2 regions of the Priestia sp. FSL R5-0597 genome follow, and region 2 is predicted to be linked to the other one. Evidence: a T-box and tRNA genes for the amino acid it is inferred to sense, from the RefSeq annotation. Region 2 holds a T-box; the other holds one or more tRNA genes.
The links. A T-box is a leader RNA that pairs with one kind of tRNA and senses whether it is charged. The one in region 2 lies ahead of trpS (tryptophan--tRNA ligase), so its partner is inferred to be a tRNA-Trp.
Positions count from the first base shown of each region.

Region 1: it encodes a tRNA-Trp, which carries the amino acid that the T-box ahead of trpS (tryptophan--tRNA ligase) is inferred to sense. The anticodon was not compared.

Region 1 covers NZ_JBBOUZ010000001.1:2,200,895-2,213,538, reverse strand. Annotated here, with positions in the region: gene MKX72_RS11280 (sensor histidine kinase) at 1-1,869, opposite strand, end outside; gene MKX72_RS11275 (YjcZ family sporulation protein) at 2,081-2,203, opposite strand; gene MKX72_RS11270 (GNAT family N-acetyltransferase) at 2,393-2,905, opposite strand; gene MKX72_RS11265 (hypothetical protein) at 2,988-3,212, opposite strand; gene MKX72_RS11260 (spore germination protein) at 3,359-4,981, shown strand; gene MKX72_RS11255 (Ger(x)C family spore germination protein) at 4,971-6,194, shown strand; gene MKX72_RS11250 (GerAB/ArcD/ProY family transporter) at 6,215-7,315, shown strand; gene MKX72_RS11245 (Na+/H+ antiporter NhaC family protein) at 7,514-8,914, opposite strand; tRNA gene MKX72_RS11240 (tRNA-Gly) at 9,130-9,201, opposite strand; tRNA gene MKX72_RS11235 (tRNA-Leu) at 9,222-9,303, opposite strand; tRNA gene MKX72_RS11230 (tRNA-Trp) at 9,330-9,403, opposite strand; gene MKX72_RS11225 (phospholipase D-like domain-containing protein) at 9,643-11,037, opposite strand; gene MKX72_RS11220 (hypothetical protein) at 11,405-11,674, opposite strand; gene MKX72_RS11215 (hypothetical protein) at 11,971-12,156, shown strand; gene MKX72_RS11210 (GerAB/ArcD/ProY family transporter) at 12,179-12,644, shown strand, end outside.
Region 2 covers NZ_JBBOUZ010000001.1:678,721-691,364, forward strand. Annotated here, with positions in the region: gene opp4B (oligopeptide ABC transporter permease) at 1-83, shown strand, start outside; gene opp4C (oligopeptide ABC transporter permease) at 95-1,009, shown strand; gene MKX72_RS03595 (hypothetical protein) at 1,122-1,280, shown strand; gene MKX72_RS03600 (YjbA family protein) at 1,309-2,058, shown strand; gene trpS (tryptophan--tRNA ligase) at 2,089-3,078, opposite strand; T-box leader at 3,155-3,359, opposite strand; gene MKX72_RS03610 (peptide ABC transporter substrate-binding protein) at 4,026-5,672, shown strand; gene MKX72_RS03615 (ABC transporter permease) at 5,770-6,705, shown strand; gene MKX72_RS03620 (ABC transporter permease) at 6,708-7,634, shown strand; gene MKX72_RS03625 (ABC transporter ATP-binding protein) at 7,649-8,719, shown strand; gene MKX72_RS03630 (ABC transporter ATP-binding protein) at 8,721-9,638, shown strand; gene MKX72_RS03635 (GNAT family N-acetyltransferase) at 9,919-10,494, opposite strand; gene MKX72_RS03640 (amino acid permease) at 10,930-12,294, shown strand.

The sequences.
Region 1 (12,644 bases), 1.5 Mb from region 2:
GGAAGCGATAATATACCCGCCCTCATCCATTGCTTCCATTGCGTTTAAGACAATATTTAAAAACACTTGAATCAATTGATCATAGACCCCTGCAATCAAACATTTTTCCTCAAAGTCTTTTACAATGCTAATGTTTGCTTCATTACACTTTAAACGCAGTAAATGAAACACTTCTTCTAACACTTGTACAAGTGACACTTCCTTCTTTTCCTTTTGACTCATGTTTGCAAAATTAAGAAAATTATTTGTAATCTCTTTGAGACGGTTTACAACGATGAATACATCCGCAGCAAGCTCTTTTACTTCTTCTGAGCAGGCGCTTTCTTCCGCTTCATCTAGCAAAAGTTCAGCTGATCCTGATAAAATGGCTAGAGGATTCTTTATTTCGTGGGCAATTCCTGCCGTAATTTGTCCAATAGACGCTAGCTTATCACTTTGCTGCAGTCTTAGCTGTAACTGCTTTATTTCGGTAATATCTTGCATGACCGCGATAATCCCCATCACTTCACTTGTATCGGTATAAAAAGTAGAGGTCGTAACTTTAACAATTCTTTTTCTGCCGTCTGAATCGAGAATATAGCTTTCTACCTCTTCCATGTCTTTTCCCGATGCCAATGTGTGAAGCAAAATAAAATCTACGCTTTCCGATTTTATTGGTAAATCTTCTAAGTTAACACCAATCATGTCCTGACGCTGAAAAGCAACCATTCTTTCAAACTGCTGATTCACGTATGTAATTTTACTCCTTGGGTCAATTGTAATAATTCCATAAGGAATTCCTTCTAATACATCGTGAAGGTATCTCTCACTTTGCTCAAGCATTTTTTGTTTTTCATAATTGCTATTTCCCATTTCAATAATTGTACGTGTCAATATACTCAGCTCATCATCCCTTGCCGGCGCTTCTTTATTTAATGGCACGAACGTTTGAGAATTCCGGTACGTTTTTGCATAGCTTGTAAGCTTTACGATTGGCTGTAAAATATTTTTGATGCCTAACCATATAAAAAATAAAGCAAGCAGCAATATACTAATAAAACTAACGCGCAGTAAAAGAGATAATTTATGTAAAGGAGAAAAGGCTACGTTAGTCGGTACACCATAAACCAAGTTCCAGCCTTCTTGGTTCGTTTGATAAGCTGCTAAACTCTCTTGTCCATTATGATTTATTTGAGTATAGCCAGAAACGTTTGGTATTTTGTCTACTGAAAACTTCTTGTTAAGCTGCTTATCGCTTGTAGATGCGATGACATTTCCTTTGCGATCTGCTAAAAAACCGAAGTGTCCTCGTGACAGGCTGACGCTTTTTAACACCTCTGATAAATAATCCCGGCTTAGTTCTGCAACAATAATTCCTTTAAATTCTTTATCCTTAGTAAGAACGGGTACAGAAATGGTTACTACTTTTTGATGACGATAATTTTGAATAAGATCCGATAAAGCGTACGTATGTGTCCAATACACCTGGGTAAAATTAGGGTGATGATAAATTAAATTGTTTTGACTTGAAGCAAAAGGCGTTTCAAACTTTACGCGTTTTTGTTCATTGATATAGTAAATGGAATGAATAACTGAACTTTGTGAATTTGCTTGTTTAGCTCGGTTATACATTCTATTTATGTTAAGATCTGACTCTAGCCCCTCTCCTGCAATAAGCTGCAGCTGCGAAGCCACATGCTCAATTTCTGAATTCAGCCTTTTAGCTATAATATCTTTACTTGCAATGTTTTGAACCTTTACATCTTCTTTAATAATTTTGCTTGCATAGCCCGTAATGATGTAATAAATAATGATGCCCGGTACAATTAAAATAACCGTAAATAAAAGAAGATATTTAGTTGTAATACTTTTCGAAATAGGAAAGTTCACCTTATGCCCTCTCTTTTTTGTTTGCTTCTACATAAATGTAAGCGTTATTATCTTTATTAAAAGTATAGCAGATATCGATCGTAATAGGGTTTTTTAATTGTTCAACCGTTCATCAGAGCCGCTAATGGGTAAGTAATTCTCTTAAAAGCTAACGGACGTTTTAAACACAAAAAAGCCTAAAGAAATTTCTTTAGGCTATTCAGTGATCTAATTAGCAGCCGTAGTAGCCACCGTAACCACCGCTATAACAACTACATCCGATAATTACTAATAGAATAAATAATACAACTAATAAAGCGAAACCAGAACCAAATCCACATCCAGCATTAGACATACAAGCACTCCCTTTCAACGTAATTTTCTGTTGCTAAAACAAAGAAGGTTCAAACATGGGGTGTTTCTCATGGATAGGTTATTGTATGTCTGCCTAGACGTTTTGGTTTGCTGTCCTGCTCATTTTTTGAAAAATTGGGCTTGTTTTCGTCTTTACAACTCGGAAAATGTAATTCCGTAAGAGTAAAGCTCATTTCCACTCTTCCTTTAAAATCGCGTAATAATATTCATCCCACCATCCTTTTTCAGTTGGAATACATTTTTTGAAATACCCTTCTCTTCTCATCCCGATCTTCTCCATAACACGATAAGAAGACGTATTCTCAGGTTGACAAGTAGCAATAACCCGATGCAGTTTCATGGTGTTAAAGCCATAGTCCACTATTGCTTTTGCCGCTTCTGACGCATATCCTTTCTGATGATAGAGGGAATTAAATACCCAGCCAATTTCATAAGTATGGTCCCCAAAATAGGTAAAAAAGACGATATGACCAATTAGGATTTTTTCGTTTTTTAATACAACTGGAAAATTTTTAACGTTTTCTTTCATATTTTCATTTACAAATTTCTTCGCATCATCCTTACTAAAAACACCTTCTGGTATGTACTTCATGACATTAGCATCAGATGTATATGTGTAGACATCTTGCCAATCTTCATATTTAAATTTGCGTATTAGTAGTCTGCTAGTCTCAATGTTCATGTGGTTCTCCCCTATCTCAAAGCTATCTTTCTATACGCTTGTTTCGATAGCGAAGAGATAAAAACCTCTTTGCACCAAGTTACTATTGTTTTTGTTGACGCTTCTTTAAAACAAGGTAAAGTGACTCTGCAAAAAAGAAAAACAAAAGAGAAAAAAGGACAAATAATTCGGCCACTTCCATTACACGAAACGGGCTTAAAGCATTGTATAGTGCCTGCAGTACGTTCGCTCCTTGAAAAAGATCAATTCCTACAGAAAGAGCAATCACAGATCCAAATAGCAGCAGGCTAACTCCAATAATTTTCATTCCTTTCACTCCTTACCTAATGGTTACTTACCTCATAGGGTCGTCATTTTCATTTACCGTCATGCAAAAGATATTTTGTTAAAAATTACATAATTATACGGTTTTTGGTCAAATTAATAAAAACTATAGTAAGGGTGCTTTCATTTATGCCTTCGTTTTTTAAAAATCAAAAATCTAAAAATAAGCTTGAACCTCAGGCAGATCAAACAAACAGCGAACAAACAGCTTCTTCTCTTAAGAATCTGCTGTCGGAGAACCTTACCTTAATTAAAGAGAAAACTGGAAACAGCTCAGATATTGTGATTCGTCATTTTAAAATAGGCAGCAATAACAGCTTAGCCGCTGCTATCGTCTACATAGAAGGGATTGTAGATAATCAGGCTATTCAAGATTACTTACTGCAGTCTCTTATGAAAGATAATGAAAAAAACGAACTAAACGATAAAAATGCATTAGAGTTAATTTCCGAAGACATCGTAACAATCGGCAACGTATCGTTTGCAGACAACTGGAATGATTTACTTTCTTCTTTGATGTCAGGTGATAGCCTTCTTATTGTGGACGGCATAAACCGCGTACTCAGCGTGAGTACACAAGGCGGTGAAAAGCGTGCCATTTCAGAATCTACTACCCAAATGGTAGTGCGGGGACCAAAAGGTGCCTTTACTGAGTCTATTGGCACAAACTTAGCCATGGTGCGCCGAATTATTAAAACACCCGACTTATGGCTAGAGTCGATGAAGATTGGTCGAGTAACTAAAACGGATGTCACTCTTATGTATATTCATGGCATCGCAAACGATAAAGTTGTGAAAGAAATTCGAAAGCGATTAAAAAACATTGATATTGATAGTATTTTGGAATCAGGTTATGTTGAGCAGCTGATTGAAGATCAAACGGTCACTCCTTTTCCAACTATTTATAATACAGAAAGACCCGATGTGGTGGCAGGTAACCTTTTGGAAGGAAGAATTGCTATTTTTGTGGATGGAACTCCTTTTGTCCTTATTGCTCCAGCGTTGTTCATTCAATTTTTCCAATCGGCTGAAGATTACTACGCACGCTTTGATATTGCGACGTCCATTCGTCTTTTGCGGGTGTTTATGTTTATGATTTCACTTATCGCGCCTGCTACATATGTAGCGGTTACGACATTTCATCAAGAGATGGTACCTACAACGCTTATTGTAGCTCTTGCAGCACAGCGAGAATCGGTTCCATTTCCCGCGTTCGTGGAAGCTTTTTTTATGGAAGTCACCTTTGAAATTTTGCGTGAAGCAGGGATTCGTTTACCAAAAGCTATCGGCTCTGCTGTATCGATCGTCGGAGCCCTTGTTATTGGGCAAGCAGCAGTTCAAGCGGGGATCGTCTCACCAGCTATGGTTATTATCGTATCGATTACAGCCATTGCTAGCTTTGCCACACCGTCTTTCGATATGGCTATTTCAGCGCGTTTAATTCGTTTTTTATTCATACTGGGAGCGGCTACATTCGGCTTCTATGGCATTATCCTTATTCTTTTAATGGGGGTTGGACACCTATGCAGCTTACGTTCATTTGGTGTTCCTTACATGACCCCATTAGCACCCTTTATTCCTGCAAGCAATGAAGATACATTGCTGCGGTTACCTTGGTGGACGATGAGAAGAAGACCTAAATTAATTAGTGATAACAAAGTTCGTCAAAGCAAACATCAAAAGCCTGAGCCTCCTTCTTCAAGAGGTATGATTAACCAGGAACTTGAAAAAGGTGATCAAAATGAAACGTAAAAGTTTATTTTTACTGGTAATGACCATAATGATGGTATTGCTTACGAGCTGCTGGAGTAAAAAAGAATTAACAGACCTTGCATTTGTATCGGCAATGGGCATTGATAAAACGAAAAACGGACGGTATGAGCTTACCTTTCAAATTATTAACCCGGGAAACGTAGCTGGCTTACAAGGGGGCGGCGGTACTCAAAGTCCGCCTGTTACGATCTATTCTGCTTCTGGCGATAATTTAGTTGAAGCAAGCAGACGCGCTTCAGCTAGAATTTCCCGAAGACTTTATTATGCCCATACCAACTTAGTAGTGATCGGAGAAAAACTAGCGCGTGAAGAAGGAATTAACATTCTTATTGATTCTATTGATCGCGATCCTGAGTTTCGAATTACGACTTCCCTAGTCATCGCAAACCAGTCAAGTGCTGCTGATTTGGTAAAAGCACTAACGCCTGTCGATAAAATTCCAGCAAACAAAATTATGAAAACGCTGGAGTTCACTCAAAGAAAATGGGGAGAAAATCTAAAGGTTTCCTTTCAAGAAGTGATGAGGTCTCTCGAATCTCCCGGAGGAGAAGCACTAGTCTCGGGTTTTCGTTTAGTTGGAAATCCTCAACAAGCAGAAAAATTAGATAACCTCCAGCAAAGCGCACCAGAAGCTACCCTTCGTGCTTCTGGCATTGCTGTTTTTAAAAATGGAAAGTTAATCGACTGGTTGTACAATAGTCCAGCCAGAGGCAGCGTTTGGATTCTTGATAAAATACAAGGAACGGATATTAATATAGATTGGAAAGGAAAAAAAGAAGCGCTTGCCTATCAAACAGTTCGTCAAAAAACGGATGTATCTGTAAAAATGAAAAAAGGAAAACCTTACGTGTTCGTTCACACTCGCGTAGAAGGCGATCTTGGAGAAGTGGAGGTCCCTGTTGATACACGTCAACCTGCCGTAATCAAAAAAATGGAAAAAGCTGCAGGTAAAGAAATAAAAAAAGAATTACAAACAGCTATTAAACAAGCTCAGACAGACAAAGTTGACATCTTTGGGTTTGGAGAAGCACTGGAACGCACGCGCCCCAATCAGTGGGAAAAATTCAAATCAGAATGGGATGACGTTTATTTTCCAAAATTAGATGTAGACGTTACAGTAGAAGCTTACATTCGCCGAACGGGTCTGCGCAATAAATCGTTTCTCTCTAGCGTAAAAGAAAAACAACAATGAGGTAAGGAGGTTCTGGCTATATGGAAAAAGCAAAAATCAGCGCCACTCAATTATTCATTCTCATGGTATTATTCGAACTGGGAAGCGCTTTATTAGTTCCTCTTGCAATGAGAGCGAAGCAAGATGCATGGCTAGCTATTTTAATTGGAATGCTGTGCAGCTTTTTTTTCTTCTTAGTCTATCATAAGCTCTATTCCTACTATCCGGACCTCCTCCCTACAGAATACATGCAGAAAATTTTAGGTAAGGCACTGGGAACACTTCTTGCATTTGTATATATTGTCTATTTTTTATACGATGCATCACGAGTTCTAAGAGATTTCGGAGAAATGCTTCTTACTTTTGCTTATCCGGATACGCCTTTATTTATTGCCAATGCCTTATTGATGCTGGTCATTATCTATATAACCCGAAAAGGAATTGAAGCGATAGCGAGATCAGGAGAGCTTCTGTTTATTTTTATGTATTTTCTAGCTATTGCAGGCTTCATCTTAATTATTAGCTCAGGATTAGTTGATTTTAAGAACTTGCAGCCGGTATTAAAAGAAGGAATACTTCCTGTTGCCAAAGTTGCTTTGACCGAAACGCTATATTTTCCTTTCACAGAAGCTATTGTATTTACTATGCTTCTTCCTTACTTAAGCAATCCCAAAAAAGCAAGTGTGACCATGCTATGCGCAACGGGATTAAGCGGAATTAATCTAATTATTACGATGATCATTAACATTAGCGTGCTTGGAGTTGATCTGACGACAAGATCACAGTTCCCTCTTCTTAGTACTGTCCAAACGATCCAAGTAGCTGATTTTTTAGAGCGTCTAGATGTATTTTTTATGTTCGCTATGGTGATTGGGATTTATTTCAAAGTTAGCATCTTGTTTTATGCTTCTATAATAGGTACAGCTACTTTATTTAAAATTAAATCTCCTTCACGTCTAGCGTATCCTTTAGGCATCATTGTGTTGTTTTTGTCGATTACAATCGCTAGTAATTTTCAAGAACACCTTTACGAAGGATTGCACGTAGCGAGATTTCTTTTGCATATGCCGCTATTTTCTATCATACCCCTACTGCTTCTGATTATCGCCTTTTTGAAGAATAGGAAGAAGCAGCACAGATAGTGTATCTCTACTAAATAGAAAAAATGACGTTAAAATTATTGAGGTGATGTGCGTGTATATATGGTTTTATGATCATTTTGTTAATACCATCTTATTTCCGCTTACTTGTATCATGCTAGTGTGCCTGTCATTAGGACTGTATGCATACTTTAAATTAAAAAAAATGAAAAATTGATACTAGACGGCTATTTTTCTCATTCAAAATAAGAAAGATACAACAAGATAGAAAGCAACTGTTATTCCCGCTGCAATTAAAGCTGGCTTTAATTTATACTTGGCATATTCAATAACAGATAAATCTAATATTTTGGCGATGGTATTCGTATCGTCGCTTAAAGGTGAAGAAAACGCTCCAAAGGAACCGCTCGCAAACACCGCACCGATAATTAACGGCAAAGAAAGATCTGCAGAACTTGCAAGCGATACGCCAAGCGGCATTAAAATCCCCCACGTTCCCCAAGCAGATCCGATAAAGTAAGAAATAGCGGCTCCAAAGATAAACATGAACGGAGTGACAAACATTTGAGGAATCCACTTAGAATGTGCCGTCACGAAATTTGAAAAACCTAAGTCTTCTGTAACAGCGGATAATCCCCATACTACCGATAACAACAAAATAACGGACATCAAGTCATTGCCTCCTGTGATAAAACCATTAAGCAAATTCTGTAATGTAAAGCGCTGAAACAAGAAAAAAATGAGCGTAATTAACGTAGTCATAATTAAAGCTACTACCATCGCTTCTAACACGTCTGCTTTAATAAATGCTTCAAAAAAGGTGTGACTCTTACGATGTCCACTCCACCATGTTAAAAGTAAGGTAAGTGAAATCACAACAAGTAAAGGTACTAACAAATTCCAAGGCTTAGAAGGCAAATCCTTCGATACGCAAGGATGACAATCATGCCAATCTTTTTCGTCTTCTTCCTCGAGCTTCATAGGAGCCGTAGACGTTGAATGATGAAAAAAGCTGAAATAAATCCCTACTAAAATAATCACAATCGAAAAGAAATTATAAGGAATGCTTTGAATAAACAAAGAATAAGCGTCTTGTTTTATGCCTTGATGATCAATTGCCATTTGAATGATTGAGACCATATATCCTACAAATGCCGTTGCCACGGGAATTAAGACGATAACAGGAGTAGCAGTTGTTTCAATAACAAACCCTAGCTCTGCTGTCGTCATTTTCACTTTTTTCAGCAGCGCTCTCATAATGGGCGCGATCGTCACAAAACGAAATGTGGGAGCACTGAATGTTCCAATGGTTGAAACATAGGTTAAAATAAGAGCTTTTTTTCTTGTATCAATTCTTTCTGCAGCTGTTTCCACAAAACCTTTAACTCCTCCAGCCATCTTAATCATTCCGATAAGCCCTGAAAACGCGTATAAAAAGACAACGATTTCTATATTACTTTTATTTCTAAGAGCTTGTACAACGTAGTGAAGTAACTTTTCAACACCTCCGACAATCGAATGATCAATCAAATAAGCGCCTACTAATAAGCCTAAAAACAACCCTGGCAGCACTTGTTTGGTGAAAATAGCTATTGGAATAACAATTAAAAACGGTATAATTGAAAACCAACTAGATTCCATAGGACTCTCCCCTATCTTAAAAACCATATTAGACGTCTTCACGTATCGTTCATTAGCTTTTAATGTAACCCCAATAATATGTGTATATTCACGAAAACAATACGTATAAGCAGCACTGATTGAATAAACTATTTCTAATTAAAAACAGCATAGTAAAAATCTTTATTTCTACAACAAAAAAAGCAGTTTGCACATGCAAACTGCTTTTGAAAAGAAGCGGAAGACGAGGTTCGAACTCGCGACCCCCACCTTGGCAAGGTGGTGTTCTACCACTGAACTACTTCCGCGCAATATATAAAAGTAAAGATGCGGGTGAAGGGACTTGAACCCCCACGTCATAAGACACTAGATCCTAAGTCTAGCGCGTCTGCCAATTCCGCCACACCCGCGTGTGAATTGAAAAATAACTCCAAAATGGCAGGGGCAGTAGGAATCGAACCCACACTGACGGTTTTGGAGACCGTAGTTCTACCTTTAAACTATGCCCCTAGAAATGATTTCTTCAAAAGAACCTCGTTTATTGACGACGCTATATTATAATAAAACATATATGGAATTTCGTCAATAGGTCTTTTTATGAATCATGACTAGTACTGGCGACTTCAAAAAAACTGTGAGGCATATCACAGCTTTTCACACTTTCCACTGCCAGTTGCAGCACCTTTTACCCTCTACCATTTATTTTTAGAAGCTTTCTGTAAAAGCCCTTTTTTAGGCAAAGTGCAGAACTATACAAAATGTCTCCAAAATCGCGTGAAGACTGAAAGAATATGGAGGAGTGCAGATTTTACAGGAGGCACGTTTTTTTGAGAATCCGTATTAAAATCCACAGGTTCCCCCTCATTTCCCACAAGCGTACTGTGAGAAATTTTAGTTTCAATAGCCCCTGTTAGCTCGGCTGCAAATTCTTCACTATCTATCATAACCATAGATTCAGTATTTAAAAATACAGAACGTGAATCTAAGTTAAAAGAACCAACTGCGCTCAAACGCTGGTCGTAAACAACGGATTTCCCGTGAATGGAATAAGGCTGTTGATATTCATAAAGCTTTGAAGCCGCTTTTATGACGCGATTTTTCACTCCTAAGTATGCAGAAAAAGCCATAGCATTCGGAGTGGACGTAATAGAATTCGTTAAAATAATTCTTTGCACTTTAGATTTTACTGACTTATCTATATACTGTTCCATCTCTTTTGTTGGTACAATATAAGGACTTTGAACGACAATGGATTTTTCAGCTTGCTCGGAAAGCTTAATAAACGTTTTCCATATAAAAGGGCTTTTATTCATTCTTTGAATAGGATTTGTAATAAAAGAAATCTTTCTTGTAGGCATCGTCGATTCTCTCCATACAATATAAGGATGGACAAAGGGTTCGTTTGCTTTTTTGGCCTCTTCGTATTGATCTATTAACAATTTCTTTCCTGAAAGGCCACGAAATTGTTTAGTTTTCTTGAGCTTTGGAAAAGCTTTGCGCGTATACGGGTGGTTCCATAATTTCTCTACATACTTCTCCATTGAGAGAATGACACTATTACTTTCTTGCTTTGTATTATAAATCAGCACATCACGGTCATAGACAAAATTTTTATCCGGTTGACTGGCCAAGTATTTATCTCCAATATTTCGTCCTCCACTAATACCTAATTGGCCATCGACTACTATTATTTTATCGTGAAGACGGTTATGCCATGTCCAAGGTTTAAGAATAGTAAAGGGCTCATAGTACTTTAATTCAATATTATTGTGGAAAGCTAGAGCATAAAGAACATTTTTTCTCTTGCCTTTTAACCCATGAGAGATCCCGTCTAACAGCACTCGAATACGTATACCTCGGTCCGCAGCTTCGAATAAAGCACCCATAAGTAAATCCGACGAACGACCTTTGCCGATGGAAAAGTACGCAATATCGATTGTATGCCTCGCTTCTTGAATCATCTGCATCCGAACAAGTCCTGAAAAATAACCGTTTTCCAAAAGCATAACGCGGTCTGTGGATTCTTTCTTTCCGTAAAAATTCTCAGTATTCATTACTTTTAAGTCTTTTCCCTTGTGCAAAGGGACATAAAACAGTACCAATGCAGTTACGAATACATATATGAAGTACAATACGACAATCATTATTAGTATATTTATTAGCATGTTTCCTGTCACAATCCCTTTCCATTCTTATCGTTCTGTTTTTATTAGGATTCTTACTTTTTTAACTTCTATACCTTTTAAAATAAGAATGGAACGATGGATTATTTGTTACACTACTGTTGATTTCCGTGCAAGCCTTCGCTTCCGCTCCTGCAGGGTCTCACCTATTCTGCTTTCCCTATAGGAGCCTTCGCCTTGCCCTCAAAACAACTGCTAGAAGCTATTATATACACGAAACCTACATTCACTCTGCCAATAAAAAAAAGCAGAAGTTCATTATCTTCTGCTTTTGCAATTTATACCCTATTGTGAACCTGCTCTAAGTGCAAGTAAAACAGCGGCTCTTTTATTGATTAAGGTCGTTTTCCATATCTTTTATGTCTTGCTGAAACTCAGTTAAACGCTGACGCTGTGTTGCAGAAGCATTTTCAAGCGCATTCTCGATTTGCTGAGAGGCTTCGTTCACTTCACCTATCGCTTGCTTCGCTTCATGTCCATAGGATGCATCATTTTTAGCTTCATTTGCCTGTTCATATGCATCTACTGCTTCTTTATGCCCCTGCTGTGCTGCTTGAAACGATTGTTGTTTATCTTTGTTATATGGGAATTTTTTCATCATAGTGCTCCTTTCCATTTGTTCACTCTATAGTGTGGCATTTTTCCACTTATTCATACGACGTTTCAATAGGTTGAAGCTGCGTAAATATTCCGCATAACAACTTCCTTTATTATTTAAGAGCGTCCAATGATATCTTTTATCCCTTGAAATACTTTCTATATTTTACATAAATGTATAATCACTTTCTTTAGCGGACATCATACGAATAGCTTATTTGAACGTCAAAATATATTGGGGTTGACTGCATGCACTTGTTTCTTTCCTTTTTGATCATTTGTGCAGGGATTATATGGATGGAAATAAAAAGATTACCTCAACACTCTCATAAAAAAGAACGGAAAATTTTTATTGTATTCATGACAATCAGTATCATGATCGCTCTTGCAAAAATCTTTCGGCTGCCTCTACCGAACCCTTCTGATTGGGTAGAAGCAATGTTTCAGCCTTTAAGTCACTTATTATTCCGTTGGATCACTTAATTCGTGTATATGGCAAAAGGATGTGCTCATTTTGCTTAATGAAATCAATATTTCGGCTGCGCAATTTCGCAAGCTAGTAACTTTATATAGCATCGGAAGCACAATTATTGTTGTGCCTGCCGCTATTACGGCTGATGCTCATCAAGATGCCTGGATTGCAGCACTTTTCGGTGTAGCATCAGGAATTGGCTTAGTTTTGCTTTTTACCTCACTAGGAAAAATGTTTCCAACGCTTACGCTGATGGAAATGAACGAAAAAATTTTAGGTAAACTGTTTGGAAAGATTGTTTCTGCTGTTTTTGTATTATCCAATTTGTTTATCAGCAGTCAAGTTCTTTACTATGTAGGGAATTTTCTCACTACACAAATTCTTCCCTACACGCCGCTTACAGCCATCCACATTGCATTTATGGGTGTGGTTATCGTAGGAGTACGCCTAGGAATAGAAGTTATTGCACGAAGTGCCGAGATTTTATTCCCTTGGTTTG
Region 2 (12,644 bases):
TGTTTTCAATTTTAACACTAGTTGGGAATCTGGTTGCTGATTTGTTATACGGCGTAGCAGATCCGCGTATTCGTTTGGATTAGGAGGAGAAAGTATGGAAATTGTAACGAAAAAAGATGTACAGCCAGAAGTGAATATGAAAGCTCCTAAAAACCTTTCTCCATGGGCGATTGCGCGAAAGAAGTTTGTGAAAAATAAACTAGCCATGATAAGTTTGGCTTTCATGATTGTGATTACGCTTCTTGCCATTTTTGCACCGCTGCTTACAAAAGCAGATATTACACGTATCGACTATATGGCGATGAATGCAGCGCCTTCCAGTGAGCATTGGTTTGGAACGGATACAAATGGTCGAGACGTATTTGCACGTACATTGTATGGAGGAAGAACTTCGTTACTGATTGGAGTTGCTTGTACAACACTCGTTATTTTAATCGGAACTCTTATTGGTTCGATTGCGGGTTATTACGGAGGCAAAGTGGACCAATTCTTAATGCGTTTTACAGACTTTGTCTTAAACTTTCCGCTCATTGTTTTTGTTGTAGTGTTAAATACAATTCTAATTGGAAAAATCTCAGGCGTTTGGACGCTCATCCTAGTTGTTAGTTTCCTAAGCTGGGGAAGTACGGCCCGGCTGGTGCGAAGCAAAGTGTTGGCTGAAAAAGAAAATGAATATGTGCTTTCAGCTGTTTCCATTGGGTGCAGCCCGTTTAAAATCATCTTCAAACATTTGCTGCCAAATGTGTTTTCAACGATTGTGGTTCAAGCCAGTTTGCAGATGGCCATCCTTATCGTGTTTGAGTCAGCGATTAGCTTTATCGGTTTTGGCGTGCCGGCTGATACGCCGAGCTGGGGGAATATGCTGACAGAAGCAAGGGAATCAGATGTGCTGCAGAATAAGCCTTGGATGTGGGTTCCGCCAGGTTTAGCTATTACATTTACGATCCTGGCTATCAACTTCATTGGTGAAGGATTAAAAGATGCTTTAAATCCAAAATCTCTTCGTTAAAAATCTATCACAAAAGTGTGATAGGTTTTTTTAGGTTTGTCAGACCTCCTGACAAACCTATTACTATAGAAGAAACTCGGATTTTTTCTGCTTATAGGGGTGGATATAGTTCATGAAGCCTGTAGCAATCATTAGCACTGGCGTTATGTCTGAGCTTCGAAATAAGTGCATTTGCATAATAACCAAAAACGAAGGTATTTTACAATTAATTTTTAGAAAAATAACATCATTTGGAATAAAAATTCCTTTCTCTGCCTATACTGATGGATAACAAACAGATAGTAAGTGAGGGGTAAATTATGCTATATCTTCATGATGTATGGGTTAATTGGTTTGAAGGCGAAGAAAACGGTTATAATGTGTGTCATTTCCATGAGTGGAGAAAAGACGATTGTGTAGAACTGCTCGATCAAGCACCGTTATTAAAAGTAAATCCGCTTTTATTTCATTACATTGAAAATGATCTTTCCGAGCTACCTCAACAACTACTACAAGATGTCTATCAGAAAGCATACATTCGGAAAAATCATGAGCGCACGCAGGTTGAATATTGTTTTATTGTTACAGATGGAACGAATATTTTAGCAATTGATACGATGGGCTATCATATCCCAATTCGAAAAAGCCGCTTAATTCCAAGACAAGAACAGTTAGTTTATGAGATGATTGCGGATCAAGAAGAGCTAGAATATAAGTTCAGTGAAGACGAGCTAACTAAAAAAGAGCATCATATTCTTTCGCCGTCTCCTGAAACGATGAGAGGGCTAACACGTAAAGAACGTCAGCTAAAACAGCTGTTATTTATGGCACTTGATCAGCTACATACAACAAAAAATACAGCTCAAATCCGCTACTGGTACACAGAGTGGAATCCAACGAAATACGAAGACATTCAAGAGATGCCGTTTCAAGACGTATGGAATCAGCTATACGATGAAACGAAGTCAGGGTGGTCACCGAAACATAAATTATTATGCGAGCGCTTAGTAAAAGGACAACCTTTCTTTGAAAAACTTTGGGAAATTGAACAAGAGCCAAAAGTGAATTAAAAAAACGACTGCATAGCAGTCGTTTTTTTTTTAACGTTTACGGCCAATTCCCATTGCGTTTCGCATTTTGCGAAGCATTTTATTAGCCGTTGCATTTGCTTTATCGGCACCTTGATCTAAAATATCATCTAACTCGCTAGAATCAACTAATTCATAATACCTTTCTTGAATTGGAGCAAGTGCTTCACCTACTACTTTAGCTGTGTCAGCTTTAAAGTCACCATAACCTTTGCCTTCGTACATTGCTTCAATGTCTTCGATTGATTTATTTGCTAGGATTGAATAAATGCTTAATAAGTTTGAAATACCTGGCTTATTTTCTTTATCGTAGCGAACAATACCTTCTGAATCCGTTACGGCACTTTTGATTTTCTTTTCAATCGTTTTAGCGTCATCCAAGAGCGTAATAAAAGCTTTTTGGTTTGGATCGGACTTGCTCATTTTTTTCGTAGGATCTTGAAGAGACATGACGCGTGCGCCCACTTTTGGAATACGTACTTCGGGAATAGTGAAGATATCATTGTATTTTTTGTTAAAGCGCTCAGCTAAGTCACGCGTTAATTCTAAATGCTGCTTTTGATCTTCACCAACTGGAACCAAATCGGTGTTGTATAAAAGAATATCAGCTGCCATTAGTGGAGGATAAGTTAATAATCCTGCTGATACTGCTTCTTTTCCAGCGGACTTATCTTTAAACTGAGTCATACGCTCAAGTTCACCGATATACGCTACGCACTGTAACATCCATCCTGCTTCCGTGTGGGCGGGCACTTCTGATTGAATAAATAAAGTTGATTTTGCTGGATCAATTCCTACTGCTACATACAGAGCAGCAAGGCTGCGAATGTTTTTACGAAGTGCTAAACGGTCTTGAGGCGCTGTAATTGCATGCTGATCTACAATACAAAAATGACAGTTATAGTCATGTTGAAGTTCAACAAATTGCTTCATCGCTCCAATGTAGTTACCTAAAGTGATTGTACCGCTTGGTTGAATACCTGAAAAAATTGTTTTCATCAAATCTTCCTTTCATCTGCACATATATGATGCTAGTTTACGTATACAACATAAAAAGGCCCATCCGCTCCTAGCATAAGCTAGGGGCGAATGGACCGCGTTGCCACCCTAATTAGCACACATTATTGTGAACTATCTTTATTCATGTAACGTTGAGATCAACGTTCAAGCTTTGCACTTGAAAGCTCCAAAGTCCATTCTGCAGGTTTCAATGTTTGTTTTCACCAGCCACAAACTCTCTAAAAATGAAAATTCTGCATACTACTCTTTTTCACAGCTTTAATTATATAGTTATTCGTTATTATAACGCGAAAAAGCAGGAATTTAAACATCTTATCGCTAAAAAGTTTTATAAGACAATTTACTGGAATTTTTCTTCGGCAAAAAAAGACAAGAACCTTTTAATTAAAGCACTTCTTGATGAAAATTTGGTGGAGGATTTGGTAAAAATCTTTTATTTAGTATTTCTAATATCTTTGTAATACTATTGTAATACCTATACTACAAAAAAGATTTTAGACGTCTGACAAGTAGGCACAATCCTTATAAGATAAGGTTTTTTCCCTCATGACAAAAAAATACCATTAAATAATAGTATTGCAATAAATTTTTAAAATATTTATAATAGGCGTAACAAACATATTTTTTACAAAGGTATTACAATTTCTTAATTTTTCAGAAAAAACAAAATAGCCAATGTTTTGTTTCAATTAGCGAATTTTGTAATGAATGAGTCTTCTACATATTAAGCGCATACATTGGATTTACAGCATGTAAACAATTGATGACAGTTTCATAGGGTAGAAGAATAATTTTGCAGTGAGGTCTTTAGCACTCTACTACGTGAAAAAATAACTGATTATTTTGTATTGAAAGAGGATTAAGAAATTAGTGCATATCAAAAAAATATGGTTGCCACACAAACAAAATTTAATAGGGGGTAACACGCAATGAAGAAAAGGTTGTCAATTCTTTTCAGTTTGCTGCTTGTAATGAGCTTGTTTTTAGCTGCATGTGGATTTAACAAAGAATCTGGTGGCAGTGAAAATGCTAGCAGTGATGGCGGCGACAAGAAAAAAGAGCAAGAGCTTCGCGTAAACATTAAAACTGAGCCTTTCTCACTGAACCCAGGCTTAGCTAATGATTCAACGTCATCAAACGTATTATTACAAACATTTGAAGGTTTAACTCGTATTGGTAAAGATGGAAAACCTGAAAATGCCATGGCGAAAGATGTAAAGGTCAGCGATGATCAAACTAAATATACGTTTACGATTCGCGACGATGCAAAATGGTCAAATGGTGACCCTGTAACAGCAAAAGATTTCGAATATGCATGGAAATGGGCGTTAGATCCTAAAAACGAATCTCAATATGCATATCAATTATACTATGTTAAAAATGCACAGGCTGCTAATGAAGGAAAAGGTTCATTAGATGATGTTGCCGTTAAAGCAACAGATGATAAAACGCTTGAGGTAACATTAGAAAACCCAACGCCATATTTCTTAGAATTAACAGCTTTCTATACGTACTTCCCAGTGAATACGAAAATTGCTGAATCAAATGAAAAATGGTACACAAATGCAGGCGAAAACTATACGTCAAACGGTCCTTTCAAGCTTAAAACTTGGAAACATAACGACAAAATTGAGTTAGTTCCTAATGAAAACTATTGGGATAAAGATGCTGTAAAACTTAAAAAAGTTGAAATGTACATGATCAATGATAACAACACTGAACTTTCAATGTTCAAAAACGGTGAATTAGACTGGGCGGGTATGCCTACCGGTCAATTACCAGCTGATGCACTTCCTGAATTAAAGAAAGACGGTTCATTAAACATTCAAGAGATTGCAGGTACTTACTGGTACAAGTTTAATACAGAACAAAAACCTTTAGACAATGTGAACATTCGTAAAGCATTAGCTTATGCAATTGATCGTAAAGGTATTACAGAACAAATTACAAAAGACGGTTCAGTTCCAGCGATGGCGGCTGTACCACCAACAATGTTTGAAGATAACAAAAAAGGCTACTTCAAAGACAATGATGTGAAAAAAGCAAAAGAATATTTAGAAAAAGGCTTGAAAGAAATGGGCCTTAAAGATGCTTCAGAACTACCAGCAATTAAGGTTTCATACAACACGGATGAAAAACATGCAAAAATTGCACAAGCTGTTCAAGATATGTGGAAGAAAAACCTTGGTATTAAAGTACAGTTAGACAACTCTGAGTGGGCTGTTTACATTGAAAAGTTACACCAAGGAGATTATCAAGTTGGGCGTATGGGCTGGTTAGGAGACTTTAACGATCCAATCAACTTCCTAGAGTTATTCCGTGACAAAAAAGGCGGAAACAATGATACAAACTGGGAAAATCCAGAATATAAAAAGTTATTAATTGACTCTCAAAAAGAAACAGATCCTAAAAAACGTCAGGCAATGTTGAAAAAAGCAGAAGGTATCTTCATGGATGAAATGCCAGTGGCACCAATCTACTTCTACACAAATGCTTGGGTACAAGACAAGCAGCTGAAAGATGTTGTGATGTCTGGTCTTGGAGACATTCAGATTAAGTGGGCTCATTTTGAGTAAGTAACATCAATTATGACAAAGGGTATATGGGGCCTGGTGCTCCATATACTTTTCTTTCTTGTGCGCGAATTTTGTAAAAATATGGAGGTGTGTCAGGGTGTTCAAATATATAGGAAAACGACTTATTTATATGTTTCTATCATTATGGCTGATCGTAACAGCGACCTTTTTCTTAATGCGTGCTGTTCCAGGAGGTCCATTCACATCAGAAAAGCAGCTTCCCCCTGAAATTCAAAAAAATCTAAATCAGTATTACGGTTTAGATCAGCCTTGGTACCATCAGTACTTTGATTACTTAACATCAATTTTAAAGTGGGATTTTGGTCCATCTTTCAAATATAAAGGCCAAACGGTAAATGATTTGATTAACGGCGGATTCCCTGTTTCATTCATGCTAGGGATGGAAGCTATTTTAATAGCGATTGCTATTGGCGTAGTACTAGGTGTTATTGCTGCTTTAAAACATAATAAGTGGCAAGATTACACGGCGATGGTTATTGCAGTTCTAGGAATCTCAGTTCCAAGTTTTATCATGGCAGCGGTATTACAATACGTTCTGGCTATGAAACTACAAATTTTTCCGGTTGCACGCTGGGAATCTTGGGCACACACGGTGTTACCAGCTCTCGCGCTTGCTTCAACCCCTATGGCGTTTATCGCACGATTAACTCGGTCGAGTATGCTTGAAGTATTAAGCAATGATTATATTCGTACAGCGAAAGCAAAAGGTTTAAGCAGAGGCGTTATTACAGTTAAGCACGCCATGCGAAATGCGATGCTTCCAGTCGTATCCTATATGGGACCTTTAGTAGCAGGGATTTTAACGGGTAGCTTTGTTATTGAAAAAATATTTGGTATCCCGGGATTAGGTTCACACTTTGTACTCAGTATCTCAAACCGAGATTATACAACGATTATGGGCGTAACGGTGTTCTACAGTATTTTACTACTTTTTTGTATCTTGCTTGTAGATATTGCATACGGCTTCATTGACCCTCGAATTAAACTTACAGGTGCTAAGAAAGGAGAGTAACTATGCAGCAACTTCCGAAAATTCCTAAAGAAATGTTTGAAACAGCAGGGATTGACCACGCTCAGGCAGAAAAGATTGAAAAACCGAGTCTTTCATTCTGGCAAGATGTTTTTATTCGTTTTCGCAAAAATAAGCTTGCTATGTTTGGTGTAGTACTAATGGTTCTCCTTGTTTTTATGGCTATATTTGGTCCATTGATGGTGAAATATGATTATGCAACCAATGATTTGCTGAATGCTAATCAGGCTCCATCTTCTGAGCACTGGTTTGGTACAGATGAATTAGGGCGTGATGTTTTTGCTCGTACGTGGGAAGGCGCTCGTATTTCATTATTTATCGGGTTAGCAGCAGCTTTAATTGATTTATTCATCGGCGTAGTTTGGGGAAGCATCTCTGGATACCGCGGCGGCCGTACGGATGAAACAATGATGCGTGTTGCGGATATCTTATATGGTGTTCCTTACCTTTTACTGGTTATTATTTTAATGGTTATGCTTGGCCAAGGGTTAGGTACGATGATCTTGGCGATGACCATTACCGGCTGGATTAACATGGCCCGTATTGTACGTGGACAAGTATTGCAGTTGAAAAACCAAGAGTACGTAATGGCTTCACAAACATTAGGAGCAACAACAAAGCGTATTTTATTTAAACATCTTATTCCGAATGCAACAGGTCCAATTTTAGTAACAATGACACTAACGATTCCTTCAGCAATCTTTACAGAAGCATTTTTAAGCTACTTGGGACTAGGCGTTCCGGCACCGCTTGCAAGCTGGGGGACAATGGCTTCAGAAGGCTTACCTGCTTTGGAATACTATCCTTGGCGCTTATTTTTCCCAGGTTTGTTTATCTGTTTAACAATCTTAGCGTTCAACGTAATTGGTGATGGATTACGAGATGCGTTAGATCCAAAACTACGTAAGTAAGGAAGTGAACTCATATGTCACGTTTATTAGAAGTAAAAAATTTAGCTGTATCATTTAAAACATATGGCGGAGAAGTTCAAGCTGTTCGCGGCGTTAACTTCCACTTAAATAAAGGTGAAACGCTAGCAATTGTTGGTGAGTCAGGATCTGGTAAAAGTGTAACTTCACAAACAATCATGCGCCTTATCCCGATGCCTCCTGGCCGAATTAAAAGCGGTGAAATGCTGTTTGACGGCATTGATTTAGCAAAGAAAACGGATAAAGAAATGGAAGCTATTCGCGGTAAGGATATCGGTATGATTTTCCAAGATCCGATGACTTCTTTAAATCCAACAATGAAGGTTGGAGCTCAAATTGGTGAAGTCGTAATCAAGCATTCCAAAGTATCTAAAGCGGAAGCGAAAAAACGTGCAGTCGAGTTATTAACGCTTGTAGGCATTCCTTTTCCAGAACAGCGTGTGAATCAATATCCGCATGAATTCAGCGGAGGGATGAGACAGCGTGTTGTCATTGCGATGGCTCTTGCTTCTAATCCGAAATTACTGATTGCTGATGAACCAACAACGGCGCTTGATGTAACAATTCAAGCTCAAATTTTAGAGTTGATGAAAGACATTCAGAAAAAAACGGATACATCTATTATCTTTATCACCCATGATCTTGGTGTAGTAGCAAATGTAGCAGATCGAGTAGCCGTTATGTACGCTGGTCAAATTGTTGAAACGGGCACAGTGGATGAAGTGTTTTACGACCCAAAACATCCGTATACGTGGGGACTTTTAGCTTCTATGCCAAGCTTAGATAACGAGGCGGAAGAAGAGCTGGCTGCTATTCCTGGAACGCCGCCAGATTTAACGAATCCTCCAAAGGGAGATGCATTTGCAGCGCGAAATCCGTACGCAATGAAAATTGATTTTGAGCAAGAACCTCCAATGTTCAAAGTATCGGATACGCACTATGCAAAAACATGGCTCTTACATCCCGATGCACCAAAAGTAGAGCCGCCTGCTTCAGTTCAGCGCCGCATGCGTAAAGTTGATAATGTATACAGTACACCTGTACTCGTAGCGAAGGATGGTGAATAACATGACAGATAAATTATTAGAGATTAAAGGCTTAAAGCAACATTTTTTCACAAGTAAAGGAACAATTAAAGCGGTTGATGGTCTGACGTTTGACATCTTCCGCGGAGAGACGTTAGGTCTTGTAGGTGAATCTGGTTGCGGAAAGTCAACGACAGGCAGAACGATTATTCGTTTATATGACGCTACTAGCGGTGAGGTGCTATTTAATGGCGAAAATGTACATGGTCGCAAATCTCGCTCGGAGCTTAAAAAATTCAATCGTAAAATGCAAATGATTTTCCAAGATCCATATGCGTCACTTAACCCTCGTATGACGGTAGCAGATATCATAGCAGAAGGCATTGACATCCACGGTTTAGCTAAGACGAGAAAAGAGCGTATGGCAAAGGTTCACGAGCTTCTTGAAACAGTGGGGCTCAACAAAGAACATGCAAATCGCTATCCACATGAGTTTAGTGGCGGCCAGCGTCAGCGTATCGGTATCGCAAGAGCACTGGCAGTAGAACCTGATTTTATCATCGCAGATGAACCAATCTCAGCTTTGGATGTATCTATACAAGCTCAAGTTGTTAACTTAATGAAGAAGTTACAGCGTGAACGTGGACTAACCTATTTATTTATCGCCCATGATTTGTCAATGGTAAAATACATTAGTGACCGCATCGGCGTGATGTACAGAGGTAAGATTGTAGAGCTTGCACCAAGTGATGAACTTTATCGAAACCCTGTTCATCCATATACAAAAGCGTTGCTTTCAGCTATTCCGCTTCCCGATCCTGACAGTGAAAAAACGCGTCAGCGCAAAATTTATGATCCAAGTATCCATGATTATAACGGTGAAGAACCGGAGCTTAGAGAAGTATCTCCAGGTCACTACGTGTCTTGTTCTCAAGCAGAGTTTGCCGCATATACAACCTAACAAAAACGATCTCACAACGAGGTCGTTTTTTATTTAGTTATCAAAGAACGCTAAACTTTAAATTGGAAAAAACATGTAAGAACAAGTGACATTAGCGCTTTACAGGTATTATACAATACAGGATTAGAAAATACTATTAAAAATTTTCAGAATTTTATATTTAAGACAAAATATCTATGTTAAAACCTTATAACTAAAGGAATATAAGTGATTAATAATGTTGTGTATTGAATAATAATTCATAAATATAAAAGAAGGTAGACGTATGCCTACCTTCTTTTTATAAATCTGCTAAGATATCGCCGTCTTTACGATTTTTGTCAATTTTTAATACTTGATCTGCCGGCTGATAAGACGCACCATATATTTCTTTGTCTTTGTAAGTATGAATTAACTCGTACGTTTTTTTCATTTTATTTAAAATGCTTTCCTCTGTTTCAGAGGTAGGAGACCAGTATAGAATTTCCATCTGATTAACTTCATTTGTAGCTAATGAGCGGCGGTTATAGCCGATTGTTTGAGCATGCTTAAAGTCTGCACGTTTATAAAAATGCAGTCTTTTTGCTGAGTCTGAATCTTTATAGTCTATAGGCTCTACTTCTAGGATAATTGGTTTGTTATGTTGTTTTAACTCATCAATTAATTTACCGCCAAGCCCTTGACCTCTAGCGTCTTTTGAAACAAAGAGGTAATCAATAAAGATAAATTGGTCTGTTTCCACGTACATTAATACGTGATGAGGTCCTTCATTTTTATGATAAATATCGCTGCGTTCTTGTAAAAGCGTTTCGATATGCTTCTTTGATTTCATTTCTTCAATGGGAAAATATTGACTTAGTTTTTCATACCAATTCATAGCACCCTCCTACTGATCTTTTCATGATGATGTTCATAATAGTGTTTAAACAGTTATCTTATCTTTACCCTTTTTAGGGAAAAGTAAGCATCTATAATTGAAAATAAGGAAAAATAATAGATTTATTATTCTTAATAGTTAGAAAATTATAGCGGAATAAGAACATATAATGTAAAAAATGGTTTTTATTATATTTTTATTGTAAGTTTATTTGTGAAAACCACAAAAAACTATCGCATTTTTTGTGGTTTTTGATAAAATGAACAAAGTGAAGTTTTTTTAATATTGTATTTTATAGATGTGATAGCGGTAAAAATGCAGGTGTGGAACTTGCAATATCAGATTTTTAGTACATACACTGCCTAGAATTATTTGTTTGAAAAATAAGTTAATTAGCCGCTATTAAATGAAATGGACATGTTAGGAGAGAGAATTATGCAAGGGAACACGCAAGAAAAAGAATTAAGCCGTGGACTTGAGGAAAGACATATTAGCTTAATGTCTTTAGGCGCAGCTATCGGAGTTGGACTGTTTTTAGGTTCTGCATCCGCTATTCGGTTAGCAGGTCCTGGTATTCTTATCATGTATGGAATCAGTGGTCTTATTATGTTTTTTATTATGAGAGCGTTAGGTGAAATGGCAGTACAAAATCCAGTAGCCGGTTCTTTTAGTAAGTATGCTAACGATTATTTGGGACCACTCGCTGGTTATTTAACAGGCTGGAACTACTGGTTTATGTGGATTATTACATGTATGGCTGAAATTACAGCCGTTGGAGTATATATGGATTTTTGGTTCCCGGGTGTGCCCCAGTGGATATGGGCACTTGCAGCGCTCGTTATCATGACAGGCGTTAACTTTTTAGCTGTAAAAGCATATGGTGAACTAGAGTTTTGGTTTTCTCTTATTAAAGTAGTAACGATTATCCTTATGATTGTGCTTGGTCTAGGCATGATTATCTTTGGAATTGGAAATGGCGGCATTGCAACAGGAATCAGTAATTTATGGAATCACGGTGGCTTTTTCCCGAATGGTATGAAAGGTGTTCTTCTATCACTTCAAATGGTTATGTTTGCTTACCTCGGTATTGAAATGATTGGGGTAACAGCAGGAGAGGTGAAAAATCCGGAAAAGACGTTAACAAAAGCAATTGATAATGTACTGTGGAGAATTTTGATTTTTTACATCGGAGCTTTGTTTGTTATTATGTCTATTTATCCTTGGCCAGAGATCGGAACACAAGGAAGCCCATTTGTTTTAACATTTGATAAAGCTGGAATTCCCGCTGCAGCAGGGATTATAAACTTTGTAGTGTTAACAGCGGCTTTATCTTCTTGTAACAGTGGGATTTTTAGTACAGGCCGTATGTTATTTAATTTAGCTCAGCACGGGGAAGCACCAAAACGCTATGCCAATTTAACAAAAGGCGGCGTGCCTGGTGCAGCAGTTATTGCTTCAGCTGTTGTACTGCTACTCGGAGTTGGCTTAAACTATGTTGTTCCTGATAAGGTGTTCACGTGGGTGACAAGTATCGCTACTATTGGAGCGATTTGGACATGGGGAATTATTTTACTTTCTCAAATTCGCTTCCGCAGAGGATTAAGTGATCAGCAGGTAAGTGATTTAAAATATAAGCTTCCGTTCTTCCCTTATACGTCGTATCTCGCTCTTGCTTTCTTAGCGGGGGTAGTAGTGGTGATGGGTTTCTCCTCTGATACAAGAATAGCCCTTATTGTAGGTCCGATATGGTTTATTTTGTTGGTTATTATTTACTATTCAAAAGGTTTTCATAAAAGATAAAAAATAAGGCTGAGACAAACCTATTTTTGTTGAAGGGAAATCCGAACGCGTTGAATTCTTGATTAAGAATCTAACGCGTTCGGATTTTTTTGTTTGTAGGGTGAACGTAGGTTTACTGTATGTAGGGGCTTCTAGCTGTTGATTGGAGGACAAGGCGAAGACTTCTGCGGGAAAAGCGAGACAGGCTCACCGCCCGCCCGCGGAAAGTGAAGTCTTGCATGGAAATGAACAGCGGTGTCACAAGCGCAATCCACACGAGCTCATATATCCCGTCTGTTCATCTATAGATGAATGGAGTTATGTCTCAGCCGCATTTTTTTCCAAAAGAAAATGAAGGATTTATTATTTCA